DNA from 2 places in the Pantoea sp. UBA4549 genome. Region 1 is predicted to be linked to the other one. Evidence: predicted binding sites of a transcription regulator. Region 1 holds the regulator's gene; the other holds the start of a gene.

Evidence for each region. Region 1 encodes ArgR, which controls arginine synthesis, uptake and breakdown. Its sites were predicted from a motif close to ANTGAATAAAAATACANT; they were not measured.
Region 2: argF (ornithine carbamoyltransferase) is a predicted target of ArgR. The motif match lies at 1,718-1,735, and genes of this name have one in related genera.

What each region holds. Positions count from the first base shown of each region.
Region 1 is NZ_DGLH01000018.1:207,056-210,532, forward strand. It holds gene mscM (miniconductance mechanosensitive channel MscM) at 1-669, shown strand, start outside; gene mdh (malate dehydrogenase) at 717-1,655, opposite strand; gene argR (transcriptional regulator ArgR) at 2,075-2,545, shown strand; gene yhcN (peroxide/acid stress response protein YhcN) at 3,009-3,272, shown strand; gene yhcN (peroxide/acid stress response protein YhcN) at 3,365-3,477, shown strand, end outside.
Region 2 is NZ_DGLH01000013.1:4,887-8,363, forward strand. It holds gene pyrB (aspartate carbamoyltransferase) at 1-456, opposite strand, end outside; gene argF (ornithine carbamoyltransferase) at 686-1,693, opposite strand; gene rraB (ribonuclease E inhibitor RraB) at 1,857-2,282, shown strand; gene miaE (tRNA isopentenyl-2-thiomethyl-A-37 hydroxylase MiaE) at 2,338-3,099, shown strand; gene B3041_RS12580 (GNAT family N-acetyltransferase) at 3,110-3,477, opposite strand, start outside.

The DNA of each region.
Region 1 (3,477 bases):
GGCCTGATTGGCTTCTCGATGATTGGCGTGGAGTGGTCAAAGCTGCAGTGGCTGGTGGCTGCACTGGGTCTGGGACTGGGATTTGGCCTGCAGGAAATTTTTGCCAACTTTATCTCTGGCCTGATTATCCTGTTTGAAAAACCAATTCGTATTGGCGATACCGTAACCATCCGCGATCTCACCGGCAGCATTACGCGTATTAACACCCGTGCCACGACCATTACCGACTGGGACCGGAAAGAGATTATCGTGCCCAATAAAGCGTTTATCACCGAGCAGTTTGTGAACTGGTCGTTGTCCGATTCCGTTACGCGTGTGGTGCTGACCATCCCGGCACCGGCGCGCGTCAACAGTGAAGAAGCCACGACCATACTGAAACAGGCGGCTGAGCGCTGCACCTACGTGCTGGATATGCCGCCGCCGGAAGTCTACCTGGTGGATCTGCAGCAGGGTATTCAGCTGTTTGAGCTGCGCGTGCATGCGGCAGAGATGGGACATCGTATGCCGCTGCGACATGAGCTGCATCAGCTGATCCTGCGGGGCTTTGCAGAACATAACATTGAAATGCCCTTCCCGCCTTTCCAGGTGCGTATGGAAACGCTGGGACGCAAAACGCCTGCCGGCAATGGCACGGCGGCCACCCAGACCTTCAGGTCTGGCGGACTGTAACAAAAACGCCCGGCAGACGCCGGGCGTTTCGCACTGCGTCAAAGCATTTACTGCTTCACAAACTCTTCACCCTGCGCAATGTCTTTTTTCAGCGTCTCCAGCATACCGTTTAGCGCCTGCTGCTCAAACTCACTCAGCGTGCCCAGCGGGCGGCGTTCAGCAATCCCGTTTTTCCCTAACAGCAGCGGCTGAGAGAAGAAGCGCGCATATTCACCGTCGCCTTCGACATAGGCGCATTCAACCACGTTTGCTTCACCCTGCAGCGCACGGATCAGCGACAGACCAAAGCGTGCGGCGGCCTGTCCCATTGAGAGGGTAGCCGACCCGCCACCCGCTTTTGCTTCCACCACTTCGGTGCCGGCGTTCTGAATTCGCCTGGTAAGATCGGCAATCTCCTGCTCGCTGAAACTGACGCCTGGCACCTGCGACAGCAGTGGCAGAATGGTCACGCCGGAGTGGCCCCCCACCACCGGCACGTCGACTTCATCTGGCTGTTTACCTTTGAGCGCAGCGACAAAGGTATTAGCGCGAATGACATCCAGCGTGGAGACGCCAAACAGCCGGTTTTTATCGTAAACGCCGGCTTTTTTCAGCACCTCTGCGGCGATTGCCACCGTGGTATTAACCGGATTCGTGATCACACCAATCAGCGCGGTTGGTGCCGTGCTGGCTACCTGCGCAATCAGGTTGCGGACAATGCCCGCATTAACGTTAAACAGATCGGCGCGATCCATGCCGGGTTTACGCGCTACCCCGGCAGAAATCAGGACCACATCGGCCCCCTTTAAGGCAGGGGTAGCATCTTCACCGCTGAAACCCTCAACGGTTACAGCAGTAGGGATATGGCTGAGATCGACCGCTACGCCAGGCGTAACCGGTGCAATGTCATAGAGAGAGAGGGCGGAACCCGCGGGTAACTGCGTTTTGAGCAGCAGAGCCAGCGCCTGGCCAATACCGCCAGCGGCTCCGAGAACGGCAACTTTCATCCTGAACTCCTTATTAAGATGGGGCAAAGATATGCCAGAAATCCATCAGCTTACGAGTTTAGTCAACATCTCAGGCGATAGCGACATTGCCGCCGCGCACAGGCAGCATGTTACTATCCGCTTCCGATACCGCTCTGTTTCAGAAGCGCCTGAATGATCTTATCGCAGCCAGCAGAGATATACGGCTTTGATCGTCGATCTGGTTGTTACCACGTCAATAGTATAACAACTTTGCAACCTCTGCTTTGCGCGTCAGCGCGCGATTTTGGTGCTTAGCCAGTTTCTGCTAGAATGCCCGGCCCGCGCGGACGTATCGCGAAAGTCGCCGCTGACGCATTGCATAAAAATTCATCTAAATGCATAATAATTTATCAGCTGCAGGCTTGTTGCCTGCTGCGCCTCTCATTCATTGGTAGCTTATGCGTAATCCTTCAAAACAAGACGATCTTATCAAGGCATTTAAGGCCTTGCTTAAAGAAGAAAAATTCAGCTCTCAGGGCGAAATCGTGCAGGCTCTGCAGGAAGATGGCTTTGAGAATATCAATCAGTCAAAAGTTTCACGCATGCTGACAAAGTTTGGCGCGGTGCGCACGCGCAACGCAAAAATGGAGATGGTCTACTGTCTGCCCGCTGAACTGGGTGTGCCTACCGCGACCAGCCCGCTTAAAAATCTGGTACTGGATATCGATTACAACGAGGCGCTGGTGGTGATCCATACCAGCCCGGGTGCCGCGCAGCTGATTGCACGGCTGCTCGATTCACTTGGCAAAGCGGAAGGGATTCTGGGCACTATTGCCGGCGATGACACCATTTTCATTACGCCTGCGCGTGCTTTTACCGTTAAACAGCTTTATGACGCGGTACTGGTGCTGTTTGAACAGGAGCTGTAACGTCTCTCTGCCGGCAGCCTGGCTGCCGGCTCCGTCTGGCGATGCTAGATGCTGCTGTACTCCGCCCCCTCTTTTCTTTATCGCAAAACGTTATCAAACCGGCCTGTATAGGTCCGACCTTTAGGCCTTTCCGATACCTATCCATATTTTATGCTGCATAGAAGCAGTATTTCACCCCTTTAAACTACTTTACTCGCCAGCCTGTAGCGGCATCAACCATAAACTTTCGCACGAAAAGTTAATTTGACGCAGATCACTGTTTTTACGAAAAAAAGCGGCTCTGTGAATAAAAAACACCCGCTTTTAATAACTTAACGTTATAAAAAAGCATCATAAGGATAAAGGATAACAACGAAACATTATTAGCGAAGTATTAATTTCCTGCGTGATTAGATCTATACTTCTTTTCGTGACGCAAATCACACTAACTAAAAAGATAAAAATCACAGACGAGGAAAAGACCATGAACATTAAAGCGACTATCGCCACCCTTAGCATTCTCTCTGCACTGTCATTTGGCGCTTCTGCAGCAGATTCTGTTTCTGCCGATCAGGCAGCTAATCTGCAGGCAGCCGGCACCATCAGCGTCAGCGGCGTAGGCGGCTCACCGATGGATATCCATCAGCAGCTTAATGCTAAAGCCGATGCGCAGGGCGCAAAAGCATATCGTGTTATCGAGGCGTATAAAGACAATACGTATCACGCTACGGCTGAACTCTATAAATAACTGTTAACCGGCGTTATGAACGCCAATGCTCATCGACGACCCGCTTACTCTGGTGTAGCTGCAGGTTGTTGATACGAACGAGGAGATATATCATGAAAATCAAAACAACTCTTGCAACTGCTGGCCTGCTGTCTCTGTTTGCCTTTGGCGCCTCTGCGGCTCAACTGGTCACCAGCGAATCAGCACAACATCTGCAGCCTGTAGG
Region 2 (3,477 bases), on a different contig from region 1:
CCGTCCCTGCGTTTCACGGAGAGTAAAGAGATCGAGCAGGGTTTGCGTCGGATGCTGATTCGCGCCATCACCGGCATTGAGGATCGGTACGCCGCCTGAAAATTCCGTAGCCAGACGCGCCGCACCCTCCTGCGGATGGCGCATCACGATAGCGTCAACGTAGGTGCCGATCACGGAGATGGTGTCGGCCAGCGTTTCGCCTTTTTTGCCCAGCGAGGTGTTACCGCCGTCGGCGAACCCGACCACCGATGCCCCCAGGCGATGCATCGCCGTCTCAAATGAGAGGCGGGTCCGGGTAGAGGCTTCGAAAAAACAGCTGGCAATCACATTATGCTTCAGCAGCTCAGGCTGCGGCTGCGCCTTAAGCCGGGCAGCGGTGTGCAGCACCAGCTCCAGTTCATCGCGATTGAGGTCGTTGATGGAAATGATGTGTTTGCGATATAGCGGGTTAGCCATAGCTTTCTCCTCAGTGCTGCCGGATAGCGGACAAAAAAAAGCCCCTTTACAGGGGCTTTATAACGATCGGTGAATAGCGGAAAGAAATAGCGGTGCCGCCTGCGTTCAGGCGGACGGGAGCAGCAAAATGTGGCTGGCGCTGTGGCATGTTTCCTCCGGCAAATTGTGGCGCATTATACGCATTCACAGGCGGGCAGCAAGCGCTAAGTAAACGTTTGCCTGGCGTTAATCAGCGCTGGGTCAGCGTGGCCACCATCACCGCTTTAATGGTATGCATGCGGTTTTCCGCCTGGTCGAACACGACGCTGTGCGCCGACTCAAATACTTCGTCGCTGACTTCCATTCCTTCTTCCAGCCCGTACTGTGCGGCCAGCTGCTGGCCCAGGGTGGTTTTATCATCATGAAAAGCGGGCAGACAGTGCAGAAACTTCACCTGCGGATTACCGGTCAGCGCCAGCATCGCGCGGTTAACCTGATAGGGGCGCAGCAGAGCAATACGCTCTTCCCATACCGATTTCGCCTCGCCCATTGAGACCCAGACGTCAGTATAGATAAAGTCTGCACCCTGTACGCCTTCGGCAATATTCTCCGTCAGCGTAATTTTTCCGCCGGTCTGCGCCGCCGCTGCCCGGCAGGTCTCTACCAGCTCCGTCTCCGGCCAGCATGCTTCAGGGGCGACCAGACGCAAATCCAGCCCCGTCAGCGCGGCGGCCTCCAGCATGCTGTTGCCCATGTTGTTGCGTGCGTCGCCCACATACACCAGCGTCATGTCGCTCAGCGCTTTACCCGGCAGCTGCTCCTGCATCGTGAGCAGATCGGCCAGCAGCTGCGTAGGGTGAAACTCATCGGTCAGGCCGTTCCACACCGGCACGCCGGCATGTTCAGCCAGTGTTTCCACCAGGGTCTGACCATAGCCGCGATACTGAATGCCATCGTAGAAGCGTCCCAGCACCCGGGCGGTATCTTTCATGGACTCTTTATGACCAATCTGACTGCCGCCTGGCCCGAGGTATGTCACATTCGCACCCTGATCGTAAGCGGCAACTTCGAAAGAGCATCGGGTACGGGTCGAGTCTTTTTCGAAGATGAGCGCGATATTTTTGCCGGTAAGGTAGCGGGGTTCACTGCCGCTTTTTTTAGCCTGTTTCAATTCAGCGGCCAGCGACAGCAGGCTGGCGATCTCTGCCGGGGTAAAATCCAGTAACCGCAAGAAATGTTTCAAATATAACTGGCTCATGCTTTGCTCCGTAAGCCGTTTGATAATGAATTAAAATTCAATCTAACCGTATGAATATTCATTTTCAACCCCGGCGCAAATAAACTTTCTGTTTTGTGTAGTGGCGCGCGAGGCAGTATGGGAAAATAATTGCATTCACTGCCACCATTTTGAGGACTTACCCATGGCATACGAAGCATTGCTGGAAGAACAGCGCGAAGAGACGCGTCTGATCATCGAAGAGTTGCTGGATGACGGAAGCGATCCGGATGCGCTCTACACCATTGAACACCATCTTTCCTGCAACAACTTCGACTCGCTGGAAAAAGCCGCCGTTGATGCGTTTAAGCTGGGCTATGAAGTCACCGAGCCGGAAGAGCTGGAGCTGGAAGATGGCACCACGGTGATGTGTGTGGATATCCTCAGCGAATCTGCGCTGAAACCTGAACTGATCGATGCACAGGTTGAGCAGCTGGTGAATCTGGTGGGCAAATACAACGTTGATTATGACGGCTGGGGCACCTACTTCGAAGATCCCAACGCGGAAGATGACGAAGACGAAGATGAAGAGATGGACGATGACGGCGAGGATAACGGCGTCCGTCACTGATCGTACCGGGCGGCGTCTGTCGCCCGTTTCACTTACCTGCCTGTAAAGACCACCAATGAATTACGCTCCGCTATTAGCCCCTATTCACCAGTTCCTGCACTGCCGCACGCCTGAGGCGTGGATCCTGGAGGCACGCAAGCCGGAAAATCTTACGCTGCTGCTGACCGATCACATGGTGTGCGAGCTGAAAGCTGCGCAGACCGCCGTGTGGCTGATCCGGAAATATGTGGCGGATAAACCGAGCGGCGAGGCCATTCTGGCGTGGCTTGAACCCTATGAGGCGTTTGTTTTTGGCGAAGCGCACAGCAGCGACTTCATTAATGCGCATAAAAATCTGACCAAAAGCGTTATCGTGCGCAACGAGCTGCCGTGGGCAGATGAGATGGTAGAGAAGATGGTGCTGCTGATCAAAGAGGAGCTGCACCACTTTTACCAGGTATGGGAGATCATGCAGGCGCGCGGCCTGATTTACCGCAAAATCACCGCCAGCCGCTACGCCAAAGGATTGCTGCGTGAAGTCACCACCCATGAGCCCGATACGCTGGTGGATAAGCTGATTTGCGGCGCCTATATTGAAGCGCGCTCCTGCGAACGGTTTGCCAGTCTGGCACCGCATCTGGATGCGCAGCTGGAGAAGTTTTATATCTCGCTGCTGCGTTCAGAAGCGCGTCACTATCAGGATTATCTTGCGCTGGCGGCGCAGATCTCGCCGCGCGATATTACACCGCGCGTACAGGCGATCGGCGCGGCGGAAGCGCGCCTGATCGGCGAGCCGGATGCGGAACTGCGTTTTCACAGCGGCGTGCCTGCGTTCTGAATAGGGCTCTCTACGCCAGCGTTTTAAGCATCCGCACTTCGCAATCGACGTGACCGGTACAGCCCATGGCGCGGTCAATATGCGTAAATCCCAGCGCTTCATAAAGCGCAATCGCCCGCGTCAGGCTGGCGGTGGTTTCCAGATAGCAGCGGCGGAATCCCTGTGCCTGAGCAAACGCCAGCGCGCGCAGCGCCAGCTCACGTGCCAGACCGCGCCCGCGCACCTGCGGCAGAAAATACATTTTCTGAAGCTCGCAGATATCGGGTGCGCTGCACGCCAGCGGCGCAATGCCGCCGCCGCCCACAACCTTGCCCTCCAGCTCCACAACCCAGTAGGCGCTTGCAGGCGTGCTGTAGAGTTCAAACAGGCGATCAAGCT